One region of the Klebsiella sp. GFKo11 genome, then DNA from elsewhere that is predicted to be linked to it. Evidence: predicted binding sites of a transcription regulator. Region 1 holds the regulator's gene; each other region holds the start of a gene.
The links. The regulator CRP, encoded in region 1, controls carbon source genes, mostly activating them, when cyclic AMP is high. The targets are predictions, from matches to a motif close to ATGTGANNNNNNTCACAT.
Positions count from the first base shown of each region.

Region 2: a site for CRP is predicted at 2,585-2,602, ahead of AC07P6_RS05350 (acetyl-CoA C-acetyltransferase). Genes of this name have one in related genera too.
Region 3: a site for CRP is predicted at 4,022-4,039, ahead of ldtB (L,D-transpeptidase). Genes of this name have one in related genera too.

Region 1 is NZ_CM151369.1:523,819-529,238, forward strand. It holds gene AC07P6_RS02375 (YccS/YhfK family putative transporter) at 1-1,330, opposite strand, end outside; gene crp (cAMP-activated global transcriptional regulator CRP) at 1,382-2,014, opposite strand; gene AC07P6_RS02385 (OsmC family protein) at 2,319-2,723, shown strand; gene AC07P6_RS02390 (phosphoribulokinase) at 2,779-3,648, opposite strand; gene AC07P6_RS02395 (YheU family protein) at 3,685-3,903, opposite strand; gene AC07P6_RS02400 (hydrolase) at 3,900-4,859, opposite strand; gene AC07P6_RS02405 (NUDIX hydrolase) at 5,003-5,420, opposite strand, start outside.
Region 2 is NZ_CM151369.1:1,107,704-1,113,123, reverse strand. It holds gene AC07P6_RS05355 (oligogalacturonate-specific porin KdgM family protein) at 261-956, opposite strand; gene AC07P6_RS05350 (acetyl-CoA C-acetyltransferase) at 1,325-2,500, opposite strand; gene AC07P6_RS05345 (LysR family transcriptional regulator) at 2,777-3,649, opposite strand; gene AC07P6_RS05340 (multidrug/biocide efflux PACE transporter) at 3,746-4,207, shown strand; gene AC07P6_RS05335 (amino acid permease) at 4,345-5,420, shown strand, end outside.
Region 3 is NZ_CM151369.1:4,276,736-4,282,155, reverse strand. It holds gene AC07P6_RS20760 (aldo/keto reductase) at 1-626, shown strand, start outside; gene AC07P6_RS20755 (glycoside hydrolase family 1 protein) at 790-2,166, shown strand; gene AC07P6_RS20750 (GntR family transcriptional regulator) at 2,237-2,953, shown strand; gene ldtB (L,D-transpeptidase) at 3,000-3,914, opposite strand; gene AC07P6_RS20740 (tyrosine-protein phosphatase) at 4,119-4,901, opposite strand; gene AC07P6_RS20735 (ABC-F family ATPase) at 5,081-5,420, shown strand, end outside.

The DNA of each region.
Region 1 (5,420 bases):
AGAGCATGGCGGTCAGCGTATAGCCTTCAGGCACGTGGAAGTGTAGCGTCAGTCCGGCGATCACCAGTCCGGCAATCGTTCCAGCCGCCCGGTGAACAATGCGCACCCGCGTCGCGCCGTAGCCGTTTTGCGTCACGAACAGCACAGTCATCAGGATCCAGTAGGGTTTCGGCAGATGCAGTGCGCTGCCCATCAGGCTGGCGGCGCTCAGCATTACGCTGATGCGCGCGGCGTTGCGTAACGCCGGAGATTTAAACGACAGGTAGCTTTTTAGCGCTGGCAGCAGGGGTAAACGTCGAGTTTTATCCGCCATCAAGTTGCGCGTGTACAGAGGACGCTGGGTACGCAAAACCCGGGCGATACGGCTGAAGTGCCAGGCGCAGAACTGGCCGACCGGGTTATCCGGATGTTGCCAGGCAATTTTTTCCAGCGCGCCGATCTGTTTATCCATCTGAAAGCGCTGTGGGTAACGATGGTAGAGAAGATCGTCCGCCAACTCACGCAGGCGGGCGGCAACGGTTTGCGCATTCCAGCGAATCACTGCTTCTGCGTGACTGCGTTCCACCAGTTTCTGCACTTCTTCCGGCTGATGCAGGCTAACGGAGATATGTTCCTGTAAATCCAACCCCACCTGAAAAGCGCGCAACAGACGTTTGTGGTCGTTGCGTTGATTGGCCGCCAGCATATGCATCTGCTGGTAACACTGGGTAATCAGATCAACCACTTTCTGCTGGCGGTTAAGTAGCGGCGGCAGCGAGGTGGCCGGGTCCGTATGCTGGGTCAGCAGGCTGTATTTGGCCTCGCAATAGTTAGCCAGTTCGCGGTAGAGCAGGCTCAGTGACTCGCGCAGCGGTTGTTCGCGCCATAGCCAAAACCAGAACCAGTTAAAGACGCCATACCATAAGGTGCCGAGCGCGTAGATTAGCAGTGGCTCCCACACCGGCATGTTACCCGCAAGGCTGAGGGTAAAAATGGCGGCAATAAGTGAAGCAGGCAGTAGTCGCGCGTGCAGTGAACTGATTTCGGCAGTCACCCCAAGGATTAGCGCCAGACCAGTGAGAATCAGTGGTAGAGGGATCTCGCGTTGCAGCAGGAGCTGGACAATCAGGCTACAGCCAGCAAACAGGCAGCCGCCAATAATCAGGCGTTTAAAGAAGCGCTTATGTGGTGTGTCCAGACCGGCAATGTTGCAACAGGCTGGTACCAGGGAAAACAGTAAGCCCTGCTGTAAATGTCCGAGAAGAAGTCCGATTGCGACCGGCAGACACAACACCAGCGTTTGCCGCAGTGCGTAGTTGACTTCCGGGTGGTAAATCAGCCTGCGCCACATGAGGGGGAAACAAAAACGGCGTATTGCATAGCAATACGCCGTTTTGCCGACTTAACGGGTACCGTAGACGACGATAGTTTTACCGTGCGCGGAGATCAGGTTTTGATCTTCCAGCATTTTCAGGATACGGCCAACGGTTTCGCGGGAGCATCCAACGATCTGACCGATTTCCTGACGGGTAATTTTAATTTGCATACCGTCCGGGTGGGTCATCGCATCAGGCTGTTTTGCCAGGTTCAGCAACGTCTGGGCGATACGACCCGTCACGTCGAGGAAGGCGAGGTTACCGACTTTCTCTGACGTAACCTGCAGGCGACGTGCCATTTGCGAAGAGAGACGCATCAGGATGTCCGGGTTAACCTGGATCAACTGACGGAATTTTTTGTAGGAGATTTCGGCCACTTCACATGCGGTTTTCGCACGTACCCATGCACTACGTTCCTGACCTTCTTCAAACAGGCCTAATTCACCGATGAAATCGCCCTGGTTGAGGTAAGAGAGGATCATCTCTTTACCTTCTTCATCCTTGATGAGTACAGCCACGGAGCCTTTAACGATGTAGTACAACGTTTCTGCTTTCTCACCCTGGTGGATCAGCGTGCTCTTTGAGGGGTACTTATGAATGTGGCAATGAGACAAGAACCATTCAAGGGTAGGGTCTGTTTGCGGTTTGCCAAGCACCATGCGCGGTTATCCTCTGTTATAAGCTATCTCCAGATGCCGACACTACACGGCATCCGGGCATGCAATCGTATTAAATCCCTATACCTGGGAATCTGGCTGAAAATTTCCTGCAGCCTGTAATGTGAACTCCTCAGCATACATGCAGTGCATCAATGTATTACTGTAGCATCCCGATTGTTTTAGCATAGCTTTCGCCGCGTGTCTCCTGGTGTCTCGCTTCAGCATGACCTAGGTCGCCTTCCGTTGCGAGAATTGTTATGTGCGCGTAATCTGTCAGGAAAATTACAGCCCTGGAGTTAAATTTATGCAAGCGCGAGTGAAATGGGTTGAAGGGTTAACCTTCATTGGTGAGTCGGCTTCTGGTCACCAGATTCTGATGGACGGTAATTCCGGGGATAAAGCGCCTAGCCCGATGGAAATGGTGTTGATGGCGGCGGGCGGATGTAGCGCAATTGACGTGGTTTCTATCCTGCAGAAGGGACGCCATAACGTCACTAACTGCGAAGTTAAGCTGACTTCTGAGCGTCGCGAGGAAGCACCGCGTCTGTTTACCCATATCAATCTGCATTTTATCGTGACCGGTAAAGAGCTGAAAGATGCTGCCGTTTCTCGCGCAGTTGACCTATCGGCGGAAAAATATTGCTCGGTGGCGCTGATGCTGGAGAAAGCGGTAAACATAACTCACTCTTATGAAGTGATCGAGGGATAAGCCGAACGGCGCGAACTCGTCGCCCCGGCATGCGCTGCGCTACCGGGGTTTTTTGTTAATTGATTTTCCTGCCTTCCATTAGCCGCTCGACCAATGGCGCCATGATGAGCTCCATGGCCAGCCCCATTTTCCCTCCCGGCACCACTAGCGTGTTCATATGCGAGATAAACGAGCCCTGAAGCATCGCCAGTAGCCAGGGGAAATCGATATTCTGTAAGTTGCGGAAATGGATAACGACAAAGCTTTCATCAAGCGATGGGATTGCTTTGGCTGCAAATGGATTGGACGTATCCACCGTAGGTACGCGCTGGAAGTTGAGGTGAGTGCGTGAAAACTGCGGGGTGATGAAGTTGATGTAATCTTCCATCGAGCGAACGACGGAATCCATCACCGCTTCACGAGAGTGGCCGCGTTCGCTGGTATCGCGGATAAGCTTCTGGATCCACTCCAGGTTAACGATCGGCACAACCCCAACCAACAGATCAACATGGTCAGCGACGTTGTGCTGGGGCGTGACAACTCCGCCGTGCAGGCCTTCATAAAACAGCACGTCAGTGGGTTCAGGCAGCGACTGCCAGGGAGTGAAGGTGCCAGGAACCTGATTCCACGGCACGGCTTCATCATAGGTGTGTAAATACTTGCGTGACTGACCTGTACCGTTCAGCCCGTATTCTCTGAAAGTCTGCTCCAGCAGGCCGAAATCGTTAGCCTCGGGACCGAAGTAGCTGATGTGTTTGCCCTGATCTCGCGCTTTGCGGATCGCCATGTCCATTTCCGGGCGGGTGTAGCGGTGAAAGCTATCGCCTTCCACTTCGGCGGCGTGGAGATTTAGCTGGGCGAAGATTTTGCGAAAGGCAAGGCTGGTGGTCGTGGTTCCCGCGCCGCTAGAGCCCGTGACGGCAATCACCGGATGTTTGGCAGACATAACAACTCCCAGGGTAAACGATAGTGTGATGCCGCCTTAGCCGTGAAACTGCTTGCGGGGCATAATATTGACCGTCTCGTGCAGCTCTGACCACACCAGCGCGGCTTCTCCGCTTTTCAGCTGTTGTTTGACATCGGCGACTTTATCCGCCAGCGAACGTTCATGCTCACCATAATCGGTGCCTTCGCGTAATACAAAACTTTCAATCAGGTTATCCAGCGTTTCGGGATCGAGATCCTGCCAGGGAATAATCATATTTGCCCTCCTAACCAGCGAGTTAGCCAATCCGGGATTCGCTGTTCTAACCACATTTCCGGCTTGCGCAGCGTACCACCGACAAAACCAACATGGCCGCCATGCTCTGTAAGTTGATACTCGACATTTGCCGGTAGCTGTTCTTGCGGCGGGATGGAGTGGTGATCCATAAAAGGATCGTCCTTCGCATGAATAATCAGCGTTGGTTTAGTGATGTCGCTTAAGCGCGGCATCGCACTACACTGGCGATAGTAGTCTAGCGCATCGGCAAAACCGTGGATCCTGGCGGTGATGCTATCGTCAAATTCGCGGATGCGGCGCATACCTTTTAGCTGGCGTAAATCAACCGGCAAAGAGCCCGGATAAGCTTTCAGCTTACGCGCGGCATTCGCCTTCAGCAGATTGAGCAGATAACGCTGATAAACGCGGGAAAACCCCTTATCCATATGAGAACTACAGGCTTCCAGCATAAACGGCGCTGAGACGATAACGGCAGCATCGACAGGAATATCGTCACCTTCTTTCGCCAACAGGCAGCCCAGCATATTGCCCCCAAGCGAGTAACCCACCGCTGCAGTTGGCACGTCGCCGTATTCGCGCTGAAGCCAACGTAAAAACCAGGAGCCGTCTTCCGTTTCGCCAGAATGATAGATGCGGTTATTTCGGTTGGGTTCGCCGCTACAGCCGCGAAAATGCATCACCACGCCCAGCCAGCCGCGCTGCATGGCCGCGTGGACGAGTCCGTGAGCATAAGGGCTGTGCAGGCTGCCCTCAAGACCATGAAACACCACCAATCGCGGTTTATGACGAGCCTGAGATGGTTCTTCGCTCCACGCCAGATCGACAAAGTCGCCATCCGGTAATTCAAGACGCTGCCAGTGTGGAGTGAAACGTAGCTTGCGACGGATTAGCCGCGGCAACATGGTTTGCAAATGACGATTGCCAACGCCGCGCATCGGGTGAAACTGCTGCGAGTCGTCTTCGGGGGGCGTCATTTCTGTGGGAGTGATATCAACCATAGCACCAGAGCAATTAATAATCTTTATACATACTATACCGCGCATGAAGTGCGCAGGTTAGCCAATATGTGGTCTTGTGGCTAATCGGTAAGCAGATTGCGTGAGAAAAGATGAATATCCACTCCAGGCTTACGCCGCCACAGGCGGGCCTTTCTTGTGCCTGTCGCCATGCTCTCACCTGTCTCTTCAAACATCCCTGACGCTTCAAAACGGCGAATCAGGCTTTTACGCTGTATGGATTGACCGAGGATTATCTCCGTCGCTTCCTGTAGCTGGCCATGGGTGAAGGTCTCCGGCAAGCAGTAAACGGGCAGTAAAGAATACATGGTCTTTTGCCTTAAGCGATGCAGGGCGGCGGCGATGATTTTCTGGTGATCAAACGCCAGGGAATAGTCGGCAAGCCTGGCAATTGGCACCCAACGGGCATCGTTGACGCTGGCGATATGCGGTTCGCAGTCTGCCCAGGCAATTAGTGCAAACCAGGTGACGGTCAGGCTC
Region 2 (5,420 bases), 580 kb from region 1:
GCCACTGTTTAGTTTGAGTTAGTGTTTCTGTAACTGGCCTTGCCCTCCTTTTGGAGGGCTTTTTTATGTCCGGAGTTTTCCCCGGGTCCTTCCAGACGCGGTCTTCCCGGAGGCGGCGCAATGCGCCTGTCCGGGCTACATTATGTGCCAATGGGGTAGCCCGGACAGATGCGCAGTACCGCCTCCGGGAAGATAGGTTAATACAAACAGAAAACCCCGGCTGACTGCTCCGGGGAAAACGATGAGGAGGTTTTTTTAATTTAGAACGAGTAGGCAACACCGACGCGGAAACGGGTCTGGCGGTCGCTGCGGTCGTTGACGCCGACGTTGCCGAGTTCGCCGTACGGCGCCCAGTTTTTATCCAGCTTATAGGCAACCTTGAGGTTGTATTCCTGAGAGTACGGTTTATTGTCGTTACGTTTCACACCTTCCGTACTGCGCGCATAAACGTAGTTCAGCTCAGCGCGCCAGTCGCCCAGGACGTAACCGGCCCATGCATCGCCACGGTTTACCTTATCATCGTCTTTACCTGCATTCGCCGGATAACGGGTGTAGTCATAACGGTAGCGGGCAGCAACGTAGAAGCCGTTATCGAAGCTGTACTGTACGCGCAGGTTCGGTTTATAGATTGAGCGGCTATCGTTACTTTCAATCGCAAACCCGGGCGTTACTGAGAAGTTTTTATCCGCCTTCCACTGCCAGCTAATAGTCTCTTCATGACCATTACCAATGACATCAGAATAAGGCTGGCTGGCGCTATCACCACCTGATTTCCACTTCGCCTCGACGGAGAAGCCAAAACCATTAGCGAAACGATGGGAGACGGAAACGCGGTCAGCGTTGCTCTTGTCCGACTTCCCCCCATCGATAAATTCATGACGTAAATCGACGGTGACAGCTGAAGCCGCGAAAGACATGCCACAGAGTGCAGCAAGGGCCAGAGATTTTGCAAACATGAGGTACCCCTTATAATTTAAAATATCGTTTCTTTTTTATGAAACTGCATTTTATTTTTTAAGTAATAATGTTTTAGTGATCGAGATCGTAATTATTTGTTTCAAAAAAGATGGCACAGCAAGACGTGACCGAGCTCAACAAAATAGAGGGTTACGAGGGAATTTGCGGGGAAAAGTGCTCGATAATAAAAACAAAAAAGCCTCCGCAGGGAGGCTTAGAAAAATCACATCAGAATGGGCTTATACCCTAAATAATTCGAGTTGCCTAAAGGCGGCAAGGGCGTAAGTCCCCAGGAGCATAGATAACTATGTGACTGGGGTGAGCGCACGTAGCCAACACATAAGCAACTTGAAGTATGACGGGTATATTAGCGTTCAACTGCCAACGCTACGCCCTGACCGCCGCCAATACACAGCGTGGCAAGCCCTTTGCGGGCATCGCGTTTAATCATCTCGTGTACCAGGGAAACCAGGATGCGACAACCAGATGCGCCAATCGGGTGGCCGAGAGCAATCGCGCCGCCGTTCACATTTACCCGTCGTTCATCCCACTCCAGCACCCTACCTACCGAAATGGCCTGGGCGGCAAAAGCTTCATTGGCTTCGATAAGATCGACCTCATCGAGCCTCCAGCCCGCACGCTCCAGACAGCGGCGGGTCGCATGTACCGGAGCTATCCCCATCAGCGCCGGATCGACGCCGACGCTGGCAAAGGCGCGGATCCGCGCCAGAATCGGCAGCCCAAGCTCCTCGGCTTTGGCTTCGCTCATCATCATCACCGCCGCCGCGCCATCATTAATACTCGACGCATTGCCTGCGGTGACCGATCCCAGTCGATCGAAGGTCGGGAGCAGGCTGGCCAGCCCTTCGGCGCTGGCATCAACCCGTGGCTGTTCATCGGTATCCACCAGCCGCGGGGTGCCGTTGAGCTCGGTCGCTATCGGCACAATTTCATCACGAAAGCGGCCAGAATCAATCGCCCGCCGCGCTTTATGCTGGGAGCTGAGCGCCCATGCATCCTGCAACTCACGGCTGATGCCGTACTCTCGCGCCAGATTCTCTGCCGTGACGCCCATATGATAATCGTTAAACGCATCCCACAGGCCGTCGTGGACCAAGCTGTCAATAAGCTGGCTATTGCCTAACTGCGCGCCGGTCCGGCTGTCGGTCAATACGTGCGGGGCGCGGCTCATATTCTCCTGGCCGCCAGCAATCACCACATCCGCTTCACCGCACTGAATCGCCTGAGTTGCGAGGTGCAACGCCTTCAGTCCGGAGCCGCAGACGTCATTGATGGTAATAGCAGAAACGGTATTCGGCAGCCCACCGCGAATAGCCGACTGACGCGCCGGGTTTTGCCCGGTGCCCGCAGTCAGGACCTGACCGAGGATCACCTCATCAATACTTTGGGGATCGACACCGCTGCGCTCGACTAACGCTTTCACCACCACGCTGCCCAGTTCCACCGCCGAGTGGCGCGATAATGTGCCCTGAAAACAGCCTATTGGCGTTCGCAACGCGCCGACGATTACGACATCTTTCATCCTCTACCTCTGCTCCGCCCCTGCGCAAAGAAACAGCATCATAGTAGTGAATTGTTATCAAAAAATTTCGTAATTGTTTAAAAAAAGTGAGGAGAATCACAAAGATCATGGGCGATTTTAGCGCCAGGGGTCGCTGACAAACCTGTTTTACGCATCGTGCCCGCTTTTCTGTCAGGTGGCGGCTAGCGCCTTACCTGACCTACGAAAACCCAGCCCAGCTTCCTACCCGACCGACAATACGTCAATCCGCCACCGGGCAATTACGAAGGAGGCTTTCTATTCGCTCCCGTGCCCCTGCAGATGCTGACGCAGCCAGCTTCCCGCTTCTCCCGGCGGCGCTTTCTTGTTCCACAGTAAATCAATAGAAATCGCTCGCGGCCAGCCGGCAACGTCCAGCGTCACCAGGGTGCCGCTGCCGGCAAACTCCTCCACCAGCGCACAGGGCAAAATGCACCATCCCAGCCCCTGCGCCGCCATGCTGAACAGCAGCAGATAGTTCGGGGCCGACCAGACCTGCCCCCGCGCCGGTTCCGGAGTACTTTCCAGATAGGTACTTAAGCGCAGCTCCCGCCAGCTATGCAGTTCATCCCAGCTCACTCTGCCCCGGGCCGCCAGCGCGTGATCGGGAGCGACATAAATAGCCATTTCGGTTCGCATCGGCAGGCGGATACTGCCGATCTCCGTCGGATAGCTATCCCTGGCCTCAATCAGTCCCACCTGCGCCCGCTCTTTTTGCAGCAGGTCGACAACATCCTCATCTTCACCAATCAGGCACTCAAATTCGGTATGTGGAAAACGGCGGTCAAACTGCGCCAGCAGATCTTCAAGCACATCGGGATGCAGCGTATCGGAAAGCACAAAAGTCAGCCGTGCCTCCGTTTTACCGGAGAGCGAAATCGCCAGCTCATCCAGCCTGTCGCTGGCCGCCAGAATGGCTTTGACATAGCTCAGTACCTGTTCACCCTGCGGCGTGAGCGTCGGTTGCCGGGAGCTGCGATCGAAGAGCGTCACGCCAAGATCGGCTTCCAGGTTGGCAATCGCCGTACTGATGGTGGACTGACTTTTCCGCAGCCGCCGCGCCGCAGCAGAAAACGAACCGCAGGCGACGGTTTCGACAAAAGCGGTTAAGGCTTCGGGAGAATAGCGCATGAACTATCTACTTTATCGATGGATACTATCTTTTGTTTATCATATTTTTCCATAAAATGCCGGGTAAATTCTTATTAAGGCCAGAGGTAACAAGCCATGCAACAACATAACGTACAGCGTAAAACGCTGACGGAACGCGTCATCCACGCGATCAGCTTTGAAGGTCTCGCGACCCTGATTCTCGCCCCTACTGCCGCATGGCTGATGCAGCGTTCGGTCGTTGAGATGGGCGGACTGAGTATTCTGCTGGCGACCGTCGCGATGATCTGGAACATCATCTATAACGCCATTTTCGACCGCCTGTGGCCGGTGTCGCGCGTGGTGCGTAACCTGCGCGTCCGTGCACTACACGCTATCGGCTTTGAGTCGGGTTTTATCATCATCGGTGTAACCCTCGTCGCGCTGGTGCTCGGCGTCTCGCTGTTGCAGGCATTTATGCTGGAAATCGGCTTTATGCTGTTCTTCCTGCCCTACACCATGGCGTTTAACTGGGCCTGGGATACGCTGCGCGAGCGCGTCTTCAAGCATCGCCAGCAACGCATTATCGCCCGTAGCTAACCTTTTGGCGGATCGCCGGTACCTTAACCGACGATCCGCCGCTTCATTTATCCACCAGAAACTATCGCCGCAGACGAATCATAAATGTGATAAATTGCACTCCTTTTTGTTCGTTTTCTGGTTGATAAAGTCGCATAATGTCTAAAATTTGGTCTAAAGAAGAAACTCTTTGGAGTTTTGCCTTATATGGCACTGCTGTAGGCGCTGGCACGTTATTCTTGCCGATCCAACTGGGATCCGCTGGCGCTATCGTTCTGTTCATCACCGCACTGGTCGCCTGGCCGCTAACTTACTGGCCGCATAAAGCTCTGAGCCAGTTCATTCTCTCCGCCAAAATCGCGCCAGGCGCTGGCATTACCGGGGCCGTTAATCACTATTACGGAAAAAAGATCGGTAACCTGATTACCGGGCTCTATTTCCTCGCCTTTTTCGTGGTCATCCTGATCTATGCCGTCGCCATCACTAACTCGCTGGCCGAGCAGTTAGCCAGGCATGTGCCCATTACGCCAGGCGTGCGCGCGCTGCTCAGCCTGAGCGTGGTGCTGGTGCTCAATCTGATCTTTTTGATGGGCCGCCATATCACTATCAAAGTGATGGGTTTTTTAGTGTTCCCGCTGATCGCCTGCTTCCTGTTCCTCTCCATCTATCTGATTGGCAGCTGGCAGCCGGAGTATCTGACCAGTCAAATGCAACTGACCTCGCACACGTTCCACCAAATCTGGATCTCCATTCCCGTGATGGTTTTCGCTTTTAGCCATACGCCAATTATTTCGACTTTTGCTATCGACCAGCAGGAGAAATATGGCGAGCAGGCCATGGGTAAATGCAAAAAAATCATGAAGGTGGCCTACACCCTCATCTGCGCCAGCGTACTGTTTTTCGTTTTTAGCTGCCTGCTGTCGATACCGACAACCTATATTGAAACCGCTCGTAACGAAGGGGTAACCATTCTCTCCGCGTTATCGATGATGCCGGGCTCCCCGGCATGGCTGGCGGTCACCGGGATTATCGTGGCGGTAGTGGCAATGTCGAAGTCGTTCCTCGGCACTTATTTTGGGGTGATTGAAGGGGCCAGTGAAATCGTCAAGACGTCGCTCGGCCAGATTGGCATTCGTAAAAGCCGCGCGTTTAATCGGGCGATGTCGATCCTGCTGGTTTCGACGCTGACCTTTGTCGTCTGCTTTATCAATCCCAACGCTATCTCGATGATTTA
Region 3 (5,420 bases), 2.7 Mb from region 1:
CTATCGAAGAGACGCTGTATGCGCTGGATAATTTGGTGCAGCAGGGTCACGTCCGCTATATCGGCGTGTCGAACTGGGCGGCATGGCAAATCGCTAAAGCGCTGGGGATCTCCGAGCGGCTTGGGCTGGCGCGCTTTGCCTCGTTGCAGGCTTACTACACCATCGCCGGGCGCGATCTTGAGCGTGAACTGGTGCCGATGATGCAAAGCGAAGGGCTGGGATTGATGGTCTGGAGCCCGCTGGCGGGCGGCCTGCTCAGCGGGAAATATGATCGCGATGGACAGTCCGCAAGCGGCGGTCGCCGTCAGGAATTTGATTTCCCACCGGTGAACAAGACGCGAGCTTTTGACTGCATCGATGTGATGCGTGGAATCGCCGAGGCTAAAGGCGTTTCAGTGGCGCAAATCGCGCTGGCCTGGCTGCTGCATCAACCGGCGGTGAGCAGCGTGATCATCGGCGCGAAGCGTGCGGATCAGTTGGCAGACAACCTCGCGGCAACCGCGATTCACCTCAGTGACGTCGAACTGGAACAGCTGGATGTGGTCAGCGCGCTGCCGCGGGAGTATCCGGGCTGGATGCTGGAGCGCCAGGGTGAATACCGTCGGGGTCAGCTCGCGCAGCAGTAACGTTCCATTTCCTCCGCTTTCTATAAGCCAGATCGTGCAGACCACGATCTGGCTTTTTTTATATGCAACACTCACAAAAACGATCCGCAAATTTGCTTGATAACGTAAATTCGTTTATATGACTAGTCATGAAATTAATATGACTAGTCATAAGGTGCGAATCATGAATAAAACACTACCGGCAGATTTTCTATGGGGTAACTCGGTCTCCAGTATGCAAACCGAAGGGGCGTGGAATGAAGGTGGTAAGGGGATGTCGGTCTACGATATCCGTCAGCCTGCGGAATTTGCTTCCGACTGGAAGATCGCCACCGACTCCTACCACCGCTACCGGGAAGATTTTGACCTCATGAAAGATTTGGGGATGAACTGCTACCGCTTCCAGATTGCCTGGAGCCGCGTATGCCCGCAAGGCGATGGCGAATTCAACGAAGAGGGTATCGACTTCTATCACCAGTTTATTGATGAGCTGATCGCCCGCGGCATCGAGCCGATGATCTGTCTCTATCACTTCGATATGCCGCTGTCGCTGGCGGAGCGCTACAACGGTTTCACCGACCGCCGCGTAATGGAGGCTTTTATCCGCTACGGGCAGAAGATGATCGACTGCTTTGGCGATAAGGTGAAGTGGTGGCTGACCTTTAATGAACAGAATCTCTACCATATGCCGGACGCGTTTCAGATTTCAGGCTATATGCGCGGAGAGAAAACCCTGCGCGAGCTCTATCAGATTCAGCACCATGTGATGATGGCCCACGTCCATCTGACGCAGTATCTGCACCAGAGCAAACCGCAGTGCCTGATGGGCGGTATGCTGGCCCACGCGCTGGTTTATCCGGCGACCTGCAAACCGCGCGATATGCTCTGCGCCCAGCAGCTTGATGAGTTCCTAAACCAGAACCTGCTGCGCGCATACGCCGGGGAGGGCTACAGCCCGGAAGTGATGCATGTCGTGGCCCGCGAAGGCTTCGACGATATTTATCTGCCGGACGATCTGGCGCTGATGGCGACGGTAAAAATCGACTATCTGGCCTTTAGCTACTATGCCAGTAAAGCCCTCGACAGCGATGCGATTCCGCCGGGCACCCCGGTGAACAACTACATGCAGTTTGGTGATAAAAAGAATGAATATCTGCAGGCCACCGAGTGGAACTGGCAGATTGACCCTGTGGGCTTTCGCATGATCATCACCCGCTACTACAACGACTGGCGGCTGCCGGTGTTCCCGATTGAAAATGGTATTGGGGTGATTGAATCCTGGGATGGCGAAAACGAAGTGGCTGACGATTATCGCATTGCCTATCATCGCGATCATATCAACGCCATGAAAGAAGCGATGTTTGAGGATGGCGCGCAGGTGATTGGCTACCTGGGCTGGGGATTGATCGACATTCTCAGCTCACAGGGCGATATGCGTAAACGCTACGGGGTTGTTTACGTGAATCGTGAAAACCACGATCTGAAAGACCTCAAACGCGTGCCGAAGAAAAGCTATGCCTGGCTGAAGCGGGCTATTCACAGCAACGGCGAAGAGATGTAACGGCGCGTCAGGCGGGCAGATAGTGTATTCTGCCCGCCAGCCACCATCAGCAAAGCAAAAGGATCGGGCAATGACGGCCAAATATCTGAATATCGCGCGGGAAATTAAAAAGCGCATCATCAGCCAGCAGTATCCGGCCAGCGCGCCATTACCCGACCAGTTCGCGTTAGCGGCGGAATTCAGCACCAGCAGGATGACCATCCAGCAGGCGATGCGTCAGCTTATCGTCGAAGGACTTATCTACACCCGTAAGGGGCAGGGCACCTTTGTGCGCAAGAATTTTCTCCAGCTTTCGCAATGGGAGCTGCCAGGCAGCGACTATTTTGGCGCGACGAAAACCTGGGAACATTTAGGGGAAGTGACCAGCCGGGTGATTCGCTTTGAGCTGCGTTTTCCCAGCGAGAAAGAGCAAACGTCGCTGCTGATCGACGCCGACGCCCCGGTCTATGATTTCGTTCGTCTGCGCCTGCTCAACGACGAACCCGTATCGCTGGATTTGACCGTGATGCCCGTTGCGCTGGTGCCCGGCCTGAATAAAAGTCATCTGGAAAGCTCGGTGTTTCGCTACGTGCAGGAGGCGCTGGGGCTAAAAATGATGGGGTCGTATCGCGTAGTGCGGGCGATAAAACCGCAAGATCTGGATAAGGAGCATCTCAACTGCGAGGTGAGCGATCCGGTCTTAGAGGTTGAGCAGGTTATCTATCTGGAGGATGGGACTCCGCTGGAGTATGCCCATTGCCACTACCGCTACGATCATGGCGGCATTATTCTGGTCAATAACGGATAAAAAAATGGCGGGCACCAGGCCCGCCTTTCTGTTTTTTCTTATCAGCTTAGTTCAGGCGCACCGGCATACCGGAACGGTTCTGAATGGCCTGATCAACCACGCTCTGATCAACATCCGTCTGTCCAGTAATGGCCTGCACTGACTTGGTCAGGTTAATCGGCACGATTTCACCGTCCTGGAACTGTGCTTCTGTGGTGGACAGCGGGTTGTGAACTTCAATGAAGCGGCTGCCGTCAGGCTCGGTGGTGGCTTTTACCGGCTCATCGATAAACTCAACGCGGGTGCCGACCGGCACGTTGTCAAACAGGAATTTGATATCTTCGTTACGCAGACGCACGCAGCCGTGGCTCACGCGCAGACCGATACCGAAGTTGGCGTTAGTACCGTGGATGGCGTACAGACGGCCGATATACAGCGCGTACAGGCCCATCGGGTTATCCGGACCTGCCGGGACAACGGCTGGCAGCGGTTCACCTGCGGCAATATATTCAGCGTGCATTTTGGCGGTTGGGGTCCAGGTCGGGCCCGCTTTTTTACGCTCAACTTTAGTCACCCAGTTGATCGGCGTATCTTTACCCAACTGACCGATACCGATAGGCAGCACGATCACAGTGTTGGTGCCTTTCGGATAGTAGTACAGGCGCATTTCCGCGCTGTTGATAACGATACCTTCATGCACGGTGTCCGGCAAAATCAGCTGCTGCGGGATATTCAGTACGGTACCGCCCTTTGGCAGGAAGGTGTCCACGCCAGGGTTGGCTTCCAACATGTTGGATAAGCCCATCTGATATTCGGCGGCAAAGTATTCCAGCGGCTGCTTGTTGCCTTCCGGGATGGTGATGACCTGGTTTTGGCCAATCAGACGGCTGCCATCGGTAGGCAGTGGATAGGTTACAGCAGAAGCTGTGTTGCAAAAGCCCACGATGGCGAAGGCTGCCGCGAAGAGAGTCGATAATTTCATATTCTTTATGTCGTTGGCGAAAACAATGCCACACAGGCCTTTGTCAGATTAAACAGGGAGTCGATGGGAGCGCATTATATGTGCATTCCGGCAAACAGGTAAATGAGATGTGTACGAAATCACATTTTTTTCCCCGTGCTGTTTTGAGTGTAGCCTGCGGGCGTTGGTTGTTGTCGCAATTTGTGGCATCCAGGCCGGAGGGGACTACCCCTCCAGAAGTCTTGATTGAAGCGCTTCTCGCGCCTGCGGCGTGAGCTGATACTCCTTTTCCAGCCAGCTATCAACGCTGGCATATCGCTCATTAATTGCGCCGAGCGCGGCGGCGAGATATGACTCCTGCACCGTCATCATTTCGGCCAGATTTTGCCGCCCGCGAGTGGTCAGCTCATCGCCGAGCGATTCAAGCATAAAATCTTCGACCTGGGTCAGCATGCCGTGGGTGAGCAGGTACTCTTCCATCACCGTATGGATATCACAGCCGAGGGCCAGCAGCGTCAGGGCGCATCCAACGCCGGTACGGTCTTTACCCACCGCGCAGTGCTGCAGCAGCGCGCCATCGAAAGGCTCCATCAGCCATCCGGTGAGCTGGCGATAGGCGGCGTTATTAAACGGAAGCTGGCGATAAAGTTCGATCATAAACTGCTCGCCGTTCAGGGCATTCAGCGTCGAGGCATTCAGCTCTGTCACTTTCGCATTGACGTCGCGAACGTGCGGGTTGGCGGGAGCGTTGAGATAGTGCGCCAGTTCGTTCAGCTTATCGGGGCTACGATTCACTTCAGCCGGGTCGCGATAGTCAATTACCCGGCTAAGAGGAATAGTATCCAGATGACTTAAGTCATCGTGGGTCATCATATGCAACGAGCCCGAGCGCAGCAGTTTACCTGAACGCACGCGGCGACCGTCGGCGGTACGCTGACCGCCCAGGTCACGAAAGTTGATACCGCCCTGTAGCGATAAGAAAGCCGGATGGCGGGAGAGAGTGGTCATAGGTTCCTTCCGAATTTATGGAGAAAAATTACGCATCAAGCAGTGTAACCGCGCAATATGACAATGACCCTAACACAAGCGTCCGCTACGATTTTATTACGACCCGTGAAAAGTGAAGCATTTGCTGGCATAATGTCTGGTTCATCACACTTCTCATTCTCTATTTTCAGGATAACCCCGTGCTAGTATCCAGCAACGTCACCATGCAGTTCGGCAGTAAGCCGCTGTTCGAAAACATTTCCGTCAAATTTGGCGGCGGCAACCGTTACGGCCTGATTGGCGCCAACGGTAGCGGTAAATCGACCTTTATGAAGATCCTCGGCGGCGATCTGGAACCGACGCTTGGCAACGTCTCCCTCGATCCAAACGAACGTATCGGTAAACTGCGTCAGGATCAGTTCGCGTTTGAAGAGTTCAGCGTGCTGGATACGGTTATCATGGGCCACGGCGAGCTGTGGGAAGTGAAGCAGGAGCGCGATCGTATCTACGCTCTGGCGGAGATGAGCGAAGAGGACGGCT